Regions from separate parts of the Pseudomonas sp. AC239 genome, predicted to be linked through region 3. Evidence: predicted binding sites of a transcription regulator. Region 3 holds the regulator's gene; each other region holds the start of a gene.
The links. The regulator FliA, encoded in region 3, starts transcription of late flagellar genes. The targets are predictions, from matches to a motif close to CTAAAGTTTNNNNNNNNNNNGCCGNTAA.

Region 1 (3,273 bases), 1.2 Mb from region 3:
GACGTTCTGGTTGATGTCCTCCACTACATGGGCCTGTTGCAACGTGGCGCTGGCGATCGAAGCATTCAGGCCGTTGAGATTGCGCAACGCCTGGCCAATTGCATTGAGACTCGCCCCGGCCAGTCCCGCCTGTTCGATGGTCAATTGCGAGGCCTTGCTGCTGTCGCCAATCACCTTCACCGCAGCCTCGGAGTGGTTCTGCAAACGCTCGATCATCGACTGAATCTCCGCCGTCGATTTCTGCGTACGCTGCGCCAACAACCGGACCTCATCTGCCACCACGGCAAACCCGCGACCCTGTTCACCCGCACGCGCCGCTTCAATCGCCGCATTTAGTGCCAACAGGTTGGTCTGTTCGGCAATCGAACGGATCACCTCCAGAACGCTGCCGATCTGCGTACTTTCTGCAGCCAAGGTGCGAATCACCTCAACCGCTTGATCGATGGTCCCGGAAAGCTTGTCGATCTGTTGCAGGCTGCCGTCAATGTTGATCTGGCCCTGTTGCGCCTGCGCTTCGGCATCGCGCATTTCGGCGGCGGCGTGTTCGGCGTTTTTCGCCACGTCCTGCACGCCGTAGGTGACTTCGTTGATCGCCGTGGCCACCAGTTCCATCTGCTGCGATTGCTGCTGACTGCGCTGCTGCGCTTGCGAGGCGTCATTGCCCAGTTCGCTGGAAGACTGACCCAAAGCGCTGGCCGAGACCTGCAAGTCTCCAATCACTCGGCGCAATTTGGCAGTGAAGGCATTGAAGTGATGGGCAAGCTCGGTGACTTCATCCTTGCCATGGGTATCGAGGCTGCGGGTCAGGTCGCTTTCGCCGCTGGCGATGTTGGCCATGGCGTTCACGGTTTCCTGCAACGGACGAACGATGCTGCGCGCGATCAGAATCACCAGCAGCGCCATGATCAGCGCAATTGCCAGACCGATTGCCGAGGCCTTGATCATCTGTCCCTGGAATTCGGCCTGCACATCGTCGACGTACACACCGGAACCGATCACCCAGCCCCACGGCTCAAAGAGCTTCACATATGAGGTCTTGGCTACGGGATCAGTCGCTCCCGGTTTCGGCCAGCGATAATTGACCATGCCCGCGCCCTTGGCCTTGGCGATGGCGACCATCTCGTTGAACACCGCAAAACCGTCCGGGTCGCGGATCGCCGAGAGGTTCTGGCCTTCGAGTTTGGGGTTGGTCGGGTGCATGACCATCACGGGCGTGAGGTCGTTGATCCAGAAATAGTCGCTCTGGTCATAGCGCAGGCCACGGATCGCGGTCAGTGCCTGCTTTTGCGCCGCGTCCCTGGTCAGGGTGCCGGCGGTTTCCAGGCCATGGTAATAGTTCAGCAGGCCGCTGGCGGTCTGCACCACATGCTGGGTTTTCTGCGCCTTGGCGTGGTAGAGGTCGTCGTGGATCTGCTTGAGCATCAGCACGCCCAAGGTCAGCAACATGACCATCGCCACGATCAAGATGAGCCACAAGCGTCGGCTGATCGACACACTGCGCAAGCTGTTCATAACGCTGTCACTCCGGATTCTTGTTCTTGTAATAAATGATCGCCAGCATCCAGCCACCGCTGAGTGCTCGGGACTGCGCCAGCCAAGCCATGCAGCGCGGGGAGCGCTATTAAGGCTTGTCTGTTAGGATTTCGGCCCCGCGCGCAAAAACCTGAATCCGGTTTTGACATTTCACGGAATTTTTACCGTTTCGTGTGGATCCTGTGCGCGCGCAATCGCTACAGCTTTTACCGGCTACGCTGGACGCAGTGAACGAAAAAATACTATCGGGGCATGCCGTCGCGCATCGCTCTCTGGGGGATTGATGGATCTTTGGACTGCCTTGCAGGCACTGATACTAGGAGTTGTAGAAGGGCTGACGGAGTTTTTGCCCATTTCGAGTACCGGACACCAGATCATCGTCGCCGACTTGCTGAACTTCGGCGGCGAGCGGGCCATGGCGTTCAACATCATCATTCAGCTCGGCGCGATTCTCGCGGTGGTCTGGGAGTTTCGCCGCAAGATCCTCGACGTGGTGATCGGCTTGCCGACCCAGCCAAGCGCTCGGCGTTTTACGGCTAATCTGCTGATCGCGTTTTTGCCCGCCGTGGTGCTCGGAGTGATCTTTGCCGATCTGATTCACGAATACCTGTTCAACCCGATCACCGTGGCGGCAGCGCTGGTTATCGGCGGGATCATCATGTTGTGGGCCGAACAACGTCAACATGAAGTCCACGCCGAAACCGTTGACGAGATCCGCTGGACCGATGCGCTGAAAATCGGTTTCGCGCAATGCCTGGCAATGATTCCCGGCACTTCGCGCTCCGGTTCGACGATCATTGGCGGCTTGCTGTTCGGCCTGTCGCGCAAGACTGCAACCGAGTTTTCGTTCTTCCTCGCCATGCCGACCATGGTGGGTGCGGCGGTATATTCGGGCTACAAATACCGCGATCTGTTTGTGCCAGCGGATTTCCCGGTGTTCGCGATTGGTTTCGTCACCGCGTTTGTTTTCGCCATGATCGCTGTGCGCGGTTTGCTCAAGTTCATCGGCAACCACAGCTATGCAGCGTTTGCCTGGTACCGAATAGCGTTCGGCCTGTTCATTCTCGCGACCTGGCAATTCGGCTGGGTGGACTGGTCGGCGGCCAAGCCATGAACGATTCGCGCGCGCAGCGCCCGCAAGGACGAGCTTCTGGCGGGCGCCTTCAGCATGTGAAGTTGAAGCTTTTGATGCTGTTGATCGTCTGCGCGCTGCCGCTGTTCGGCTCACTGTCCATGTGGCTCAGTGGCCTCTCGCGGGTGCCGCTGGCGGCGTACGGGATTGTCAGTGTGCTGGCGTTTGTTCTGTACTGGGCCGACAAGCGCAAGGCCCGCGCCGATGCGTGGCGCACCCCGGAAAACATCCTGCATGCGGTAGAACTGGCGGGCGGCTGGCCGGGGGCGTTGATCGCCCAGCAAGTGTTTCGGCACAAGACGCGCAAGGTGTCGTTTCAGATTCTGTTCTGGGTGATCGTGCTGCTGCATCAGGTGTTCTGGATTGACCAGATTTTTCTCGGATCAAACTTGCTGTCGCTGATTTAACGTCCACCGAAAATCCCCTGTGGGAGCGAGCCTGCTCGCGAAAGCAATCTCATCCTCGCTGATGAGTCGCCTGACAAACCGCCTTCGCGAGCAGGCTCGCTCCCACAGAATTTGCGTGCTTACAAAAGCAGGCCGATTTGCGTTTTTTTAGGCAACTTGCTCACCACCAGTTGATGCGACCGCTGCAACAGCGCCTGCAAT
Region 2 (3,273 bases), 3.3 Mb from region 3:
CACAGCGGTCAGGTAGTGATCGCGGCCGGTACCCTTGGGCGGCGGATGGATCTCTTCCCAGTTCATGTTGACGATGCGCTCCACCGAGCGGACCAGGAAACCCTGGGTCTTGGTGTTGTACTCCGTGATGATCACGAACGGGCTGTTCTTGTCTTTCAACGCACCGGAGCCCGTTGCCATTGCCAGATCCAGGATCGGAATGGTCGCTCCCCGTATATTCGCTACCCCGCACACGACAGGACTGGATTTGGGCATCAAGGTCAGGGACGGGCATTGCAACACTTCCCGTACCTTGAACACGTTGATCCCGTAGAGCTGCGGCCCGTCGAGACGGAACAACAGCAGCTCGAGGCGATTCTGCCCTACCAGTTGCGTGCGCTGGTTCACCGAATCCATTACACCAGCCATGCCCAGACTCCTACATCAACGCCAAGTGTTGTTGCGACGCACATTCATTGCTAAACGGCACGGCGCTTGCTTTTTAACTCGTATGAACGCTCAAACGACATTTTCCCGACGCCTGACATCTACCCTTCGCAAAGGGCTTTGCGCGGTGTCCGCCGTTTGCTGCTTGCTTGCTGGCAGTCCTGCCCATGCAGATGCGGTTACCTTGCCTGATATGCTTATCGGCGTGACTCAGGGCTTTCTTGAATTCACCGTAGAAGACTATTTGGCTTCCAGTCAAACCGAAGGCCGCTACGAAATCGAAGTCAACCAGCTCGACCCGCGCATGCGCATGCCGATGTGCGACAAGGAATTGACAGCCACGCTGGAGAGCCCGGCGCGCCCGCTGGGGCGCGTTACGGTGAAGGTCCGCTGCGAAGGCAGTTCGCCCTGGACAGTGTTCGTGCCCGCTCAAGTCCGCCTGTTTCGCGAGATCGTGACTACCACTCGTCCGCTGAAACGCGCCGGTATCATCGAGCCGCAGGACGTGACGTTGCGCGAGCGCGATGTCAGCACGATCAATCAGGGTTTCCTCACCTCCGTCGACGAAGCGATCGGGCAGAAATTGACCCGACCAACGGTAGCCGATCAGGTCATCACGCAGGTGCATCTGGAGCAGGCCGAAGTCGTGCGCAAGGGTGACCAGGTGGTGATCACAGCGCGCAGCGGCACCCTCGCCGTACGCATGCCGGGGGAAGCACTCTCCAATGGCGGCATGAAAGAACAGATTCGCGTAAAAAACCTTAATTCTCAAAGAGTTATCAAGGCGCAGGTGATTGCGCCGGGACAGGTCGAAGTGGCCATGTAAAAGCCTCGCGGAGAAAACTGGCGCCGATCCCGTCGCTTCCCTAAACTGTGCCGCAGCAGGTCTCGCAGCGGCGCATGCAAGCTTATGGTTGATTGGGCCTAAAGTTTTTCAGGGGATAGCCGAAAACATGGCAAGCGTCCAAATTCCCAGAGGTTTTTTATCATGGTTATCGATTTCAACCGATTGAACAGTTCCTCGTCACTAACCGGCAGCACACGTACCAGCAACGCCAAGGAAAGCGCTGAAAACAGCCCCTCCGCGCCGCTGAATACCCAGGCCGAACAGGCCAATGTCGCCAAAAGCGGGGAGTCGGTACACCTCAGCAATGAGGCTCAACAGTTGCAGAAGGTCACTGACAAGCTGCGCGATCAGCCTGCTGTCGACAAAGCCCGAGTGGCCGAGTTGAAAGCCGCGATTGCCGATGGCAGCTATAAAGTCGACAGCAACCGTGTAGCCAGCAAACTGCTCAACTTCGAAGCCCAGCGCTAGGCTTTTGCCGGCGCCAGGCTTTTGGACGCTTAAACCCCAAGGCCAGCCATGCACGACACTAACTTATTGCAACTGATCAACGACGACTTTGCTCCAGCGCAACAATTGCTGGAGTTATTGCAAACCGAATCCCTCGCTTTGCATGGTCGCGACATGCCGTTGCTGGAAGAAATTCTGGCGACCAAGCAAGCGTTGATCATTCTGCTCGAGCAGCATGGCCGCAAGCGCAGCGAAATCCTCGCCAGCCTCAACCTGCCGACCGATCGCACAGGTCTTGAGCAACTGGCCAGCCAGTCGAGCATTGGCGACCAGTTGCTGACCCAGGGCGATGCCCTGACCGCGCTGATCGCCCAATGCCAGGCAGCCAACATCAAGAACGGCCAGTCGATCCAGATCCAGCAGGCGACTACGGCCAACCAGCTGAAGATCCTCACCGGCGGTGAGCCGCCAGCGCTGTACGACGCCAGCGGCACCTTTGCCAAACCGGTCAAGCCGCGAACGCTCAGCCAGGCATGAGCCATTCGCTGGCCCTGCACTATCCACTTGCGCAACATGCTGGCAAAATACTGGCCAGTCGTAGTCTTATTTTGTCTGGAGATTGAAGAACCGTGTCCAACACCCTAAGCGCGGATGATGCTCCGCAGCCTCCGAAGGTGCTCACCACGCCACTGGAAATCTCCAGCAACCTGCGCCAGCTGCAAGACAGCCACGATCCGCTGATCATCACCTTCCATGAACGCAGCCAGCGTTTTCAGAGTTACCTGATCAAGGTCGACCGCGAAACCGCGACGATCGCGCTGGACGAAATGATCCCGCGCGATGGCGAGCGTTTCCTCCAGGCTGGCGAGCCGTTCAAGGTTGAAGGCTTTCACGACGGCGTGCGCATCGCCTGGGAATGCAACGGCACGCTGAACATCGAAGAATCCGACGGTGACCGTTTCTACACCGGCGACCTGCCGAGCGAAGTGGTCTATCACCAGCGCCGCAACGCTTTCCGCGCTGCGTTGAAGCTCACAGATCTGGTCAGCGTTGAACTGGGCGGCGAAAAGCTCAAGGTTCCTCTGCAGGGCAAGCTGCTGGATATTTCTGCGACCGGTTGCAAGTTCCGCTTCGAAGGCGACATCACTGATCGCCTGCAACTGGGCCAGGTCTACGATCGCCTGATCGCCCCGCCGCTGTTCGGCAACCAGCCAACATCCGTCGAACTGCGCTATCTGCATTTCGAAGAAAAACTCAACATCACCTTCGCCGGGCTGCGCTTCCACAACATCAGTGGCCAGGCTGCGCGCAACGTCGAGCGTTTCGTTTACCAGTTGCAGCGTGAAGCACGGCGTTTCGACAAAGACGATCTCTGAGTCGCAGTGACCAATAAAAAGGGCAGTCCCGCACAGGACTGCCCTTTTTTATGCGCCGATGTTTACCTTCGATTCAGGGCCTGCCACCGCTGATATCCGGCGCAGGCTTATCGTCATTGCCGCTGTCCAGTTCGGTTTCAACGACTGCTTCCGGCTGCGCTTCGGGCTCAGGCTCAG
Region 3 (3,273 bases):
CCACCGGCGTGGCGCTTTCCACCAGATCCATGGTGCGGTTGGCCGCGGCTTCCGTCAGCTTGACCACATAGCCCAGGCGTTCGGTGGCGTCGGTGATTTGCGACACTTCCTCAGCCTGCGGCATGTGCGGATCGATCTGGAAATTGACGATCGCACTGTGCAGTTCACGTGTGAGCTTGCCCACTTCCTGATACAGGCCGCGGTCACGGGTCTGATTGAGCTCATGGATCAGTTGCACCGCGTCGCCGAACTTGCCTTTTTCAAGGCTCTCGACCAGTTCGACTGCGTGTTTTTTCAGGGTCGATTCGAAATCGCCCTGTGATGATTCGTTATGCTCCATAGCTCCCCCGCGCATTCATCAGCCGATGCGTTCGAAAATCTTCTCGATTTTGTCTTTCAACGCTTGAGCCGTGAAAGGTTTGACTACGTAACCGTTCACACCGGCCTGAGCGGCCTCGATGATCTGCTCGCGCTTGGCTTCAGCAGTCACCATCAACACCGGGAGGTGCTTGAGTTTTTCATCGGCGCGCACGTGACGCAGCAGGTCGATACCGGTCATGCCCGGCATGTTCCAGTCCGTTACCAGAAAGTCGATGCTGCCGCTGTTGAGCACCGGAATGGCGGTGACGCCATCGTCGGCCTCGACGGTGTTGGTGAACCCAAGATCGCGCAGCAGGTTCTTGATGATCCGCCGCATCGTTGAGAAGTCATCAACGATGAGGATTTTCATGTCTTTGTTCAATTCGACCTCCAAGCAGTCTTAAACGCGCCCAGCACCTGGACGCGCCACTTCAATCAATCGGCATAGCACTCGAAGTTTGTCTGGAGCACAACGGATCGAGACCGGCGCCGTTCATCACCGCACCAGCCTCGTTTCGCAGTGTCCCCACACTGCCTTCAGCGCGCTCGCCACTCCCCCAAACGCCCCCGCAGACGGGCCGCGCACTGGCTGTGTAACTGGCTGACCCGCGATTCACTGACGCCAAGGACTTCACCGATTTCCTTGAGGTTCAGCTCTTCGTCGTAGTACAGCGCCAACACCAGTCGCTCACGCTCCGGCAAATTGGCAATCGCGTCCGCCAGCGCCGACTGGAAGCGTTCATCTTCCAGATCGCGTGACGGCTCCATATGAGCACTCGCGCCATCCTCGTGCAGCCCTTCGTGTTCGCCGTCCTGCAACAGGTCGTCGAAACTGAACAGGCGGCTGCCCAAGGTGTCATTCAGAATCCCGTAGTAATCGTCGAGACTCAATTGGAGTTCGGCCGCAACCTCGTGATCTTTAGCGTCACGGCCGGTTTTAGCTTCAATCGAGCGAATCGCGTCGCTGACCATCCTGGTATTACGGTGAACCGAGCGTGGCGCCCAGTCCCCTTTGCGCACTTCATCGAGCATCGCGCCGCGGATTCGAATGCCCGCGTACGTTTCGAAACTGGCGCCTTTGCTGGCGTCGTATTTGGTCGAGACTTCGAGCAAACCGATCATCCCGGCCTGGATCAGGTCTTCGACCTGCACGCTGGCCGGCAGGCGTGCCAGCAAGTGATAGGCAATGCGCTTGACCAGTGGCGCGTAGCGCTCGATCAATTCGTATTGCGCGTCACGCGCCGACTTTTTATAAAGATTCATGCCACTGGCGGTCATATCACAGGCCCTGCGGTTTGCTGCACGAGACGCTCGACGAAAAATTCCAGATGCCCGCGCGGGTTGGCCGGCAGCGGCCAGGTGTCGACCTTCTGGGCGATGGCCTTGAAGGCCAGCGCGCACTTGGAACGGGGAAAGGCTTCGTAGACGGCGCGCTGCTTCTGCACTGCCTTGCGCACGCTTTCGTCGTACGGCACGGCGCCGACGTATTGTAGGGCGACGTCGAGAAAGCGATCCGTGACCTTGGTCAACTTGGCGAACAGGTTGCGCCCTTCCTGCGGGCTCTGCGCCATGTTGGCCAGCACGCGGAAGCGGTTCATGCCGTAGTCGCGATTGAGCAACTTGATCAGCGCGTAAGCGTCGGTGATCGAAGTCGGCTCGTCGCAGACCACCAGCAAGACTTCCTGGGCGGCGCGCACGAAACTGACTACCGAGTCACCAATGCCCGCAGCGGTGTCGATCACCAGCACGTCGAGATTGTCGCCGATGTCGCTGAACGCCTGGATCAGGCCGGCGTGCTGCGCAGGACTCAGGTGCACCATGCTCTGCGTGCCGGAGGCCGCCGGCACGATGCGAATCCCGCCCGGGCCCTGCAACAGCACGTCGCGCAGTTCGCAACGGCCTTCGATGACGTCGGCCAGTGTGCGCTTGGGTGTCAGCCCCAGCAGAACGTCGACGTTCGCCAGGCCGAGGTCGGCGTCCAGCAGCATGACCCGACGGCCAAGCTCTGCCAGCGCCAGCGACAAGTTCACTGACACGTTAGTCTTGCCGACGCCACCTTTGCCGCCGGTCACCGCGATCACCTGTACGGGATGCATGCTGCCCATGTTATTTCTTTACCTTGTCTTGCATAGACGGAGGCCACATTACTGGCTGCGCGTTCCTGATCGGAACAATGCGTGGCAGACCATCGATGTAGGTACAAAAACTGTTCATGATTACCTCAGCCAACCTGCTTGGTCGGGCTGTGATAGATATCAGCGAACATGTCAGCCATGGCTTCTTCGCTGGGTTCTTCCTGCATTTGCACGCTGACGGCGCGGCTGACCAGCTGATGACGACGCGGCAGATGCAAATCATCCGGAATCCGTGGGCCATCGGTCAGGTACGCGACCGGCAATTCATGACTGATCGCCAGGCTCAACACTTCGCCGAGACTGGCCGTTTCATCCAGTTTAGTCAGGATGCAGCCGGCCAGCCCGCAACGCTTGTAACTGTGATAAGCGGCGGTTAGAACCTGTTTCTGGCTGGTGGTTGCCAGGACCAGATAATTTTTCGAGCGAATGCCACGCCCGGCCAGGCTCTCAAGCTGCATGCGCAACGCCGGATCACTGGCTTGCAGGCCGGCAGTATCGATCAAAACCACGCGTTTGCGTAGCAGTGGATCCAATGCCTGCACCAGCGACTGACCCGGATCGACGTGCGTTACCGGCACGTTGAGGATGCGCCCGAGGGTTTTCAATTGTTCCTGCGCGCCGATGCGGAAGCTGTCCATACTGACCAGCGCAACATTCTGCGCGCCGTACTTGAGCACATAACGCGCAGCGAGCTTGGCCAGCGTGGTGGTCTTGCCCATGCCGGCGGGGCCGACCATGGCAATCACACCGCCCTCTTCCAGCGGCTCGACTTCCGGTA

Region 1: ACZ0AZ_RS22460 (methyl-accepting chemotaxis protein) is a predicted target of FliA. The motif match lies at 1,641-1,668, and genes of this name have one in related genera.
Region 2: flgM (flagellar biosynthesis anti-sigma factor FlgM) is a predicted target of FliA. The motif match lies at 1,351-1,378, and genes of this name have one in related genera.

The regions. Positions count from the first base shown of each region.
Region 1 covers NZ_OZ409864.1:4,920,668-4,923,940, forward strand. Annotated here, with positions in the region: gene ACZ0AZ_RS22460 (methyl-accepting chemotaxis protein) at 1-1,512, opposite strand, end outside; gene ACZ0AZ_RS22465 (undecaprenyl-diphosphate phosphatase) at 1,817-2,647, shown strand; gene ACZ0AZ_RS22470 (DUF1294 domain-containing protein) at 2,644-3,072, shown strand; gene ACZ0AZ_RS22475 (MmcQ/YjbR family DNA-binding protein) at 3,192-3,273, opposite strand, start outside.
Region 2 covers NZ_OZ409864.1:375,524-378,796, forward strand. Annotated here, with positions in the region: gene ACZ0AZ_RS01755 (chemotaxis protein CheV) at 1-408, opposite strand, end outside; gene flgA (flagellar basal body P-ring formation chaperone FlgA) at 491-1,252, shown strand; gene flgM (flagellar biosynthesis anti-sigma factor FlgM) at 1,415-1,741, shown strand; gene ACZ0AZ_RS01770 (flagella synthesis protein FlgN) at 1,790-2,257, shown strand; gene ACZ0AZ_RS01775 (flagellar brake protein) at 2,350-3,096, shown strand; gene ACZ0AZ_RS01780 (MFS transporter) at 3,170-3,273, opposite strand, start outside.
Region 3 covers NZ_OZ409864.1:3,705,909-3,709,181, reverse strand. Annotated here, with positions in the region: gene ACZ0AZ_RS16895 (protein phosphatase CheZ) at 1-340, opposite strand, end outside; gene ACZ0AZ_RS16890 (chemotaxis response regulator CheY) at 359-730, opposite strand; gene fliA (RNA polymerase sigma factor FliA) at 898-1,638, opposite strand; gene fleN (flagellar synthesis regulator FleN) at 1,635-2,465, opposite strand; gene flhF (flagellar biosynthesis protein FlhF) at 2,582-3,273, opposite strand, start outside.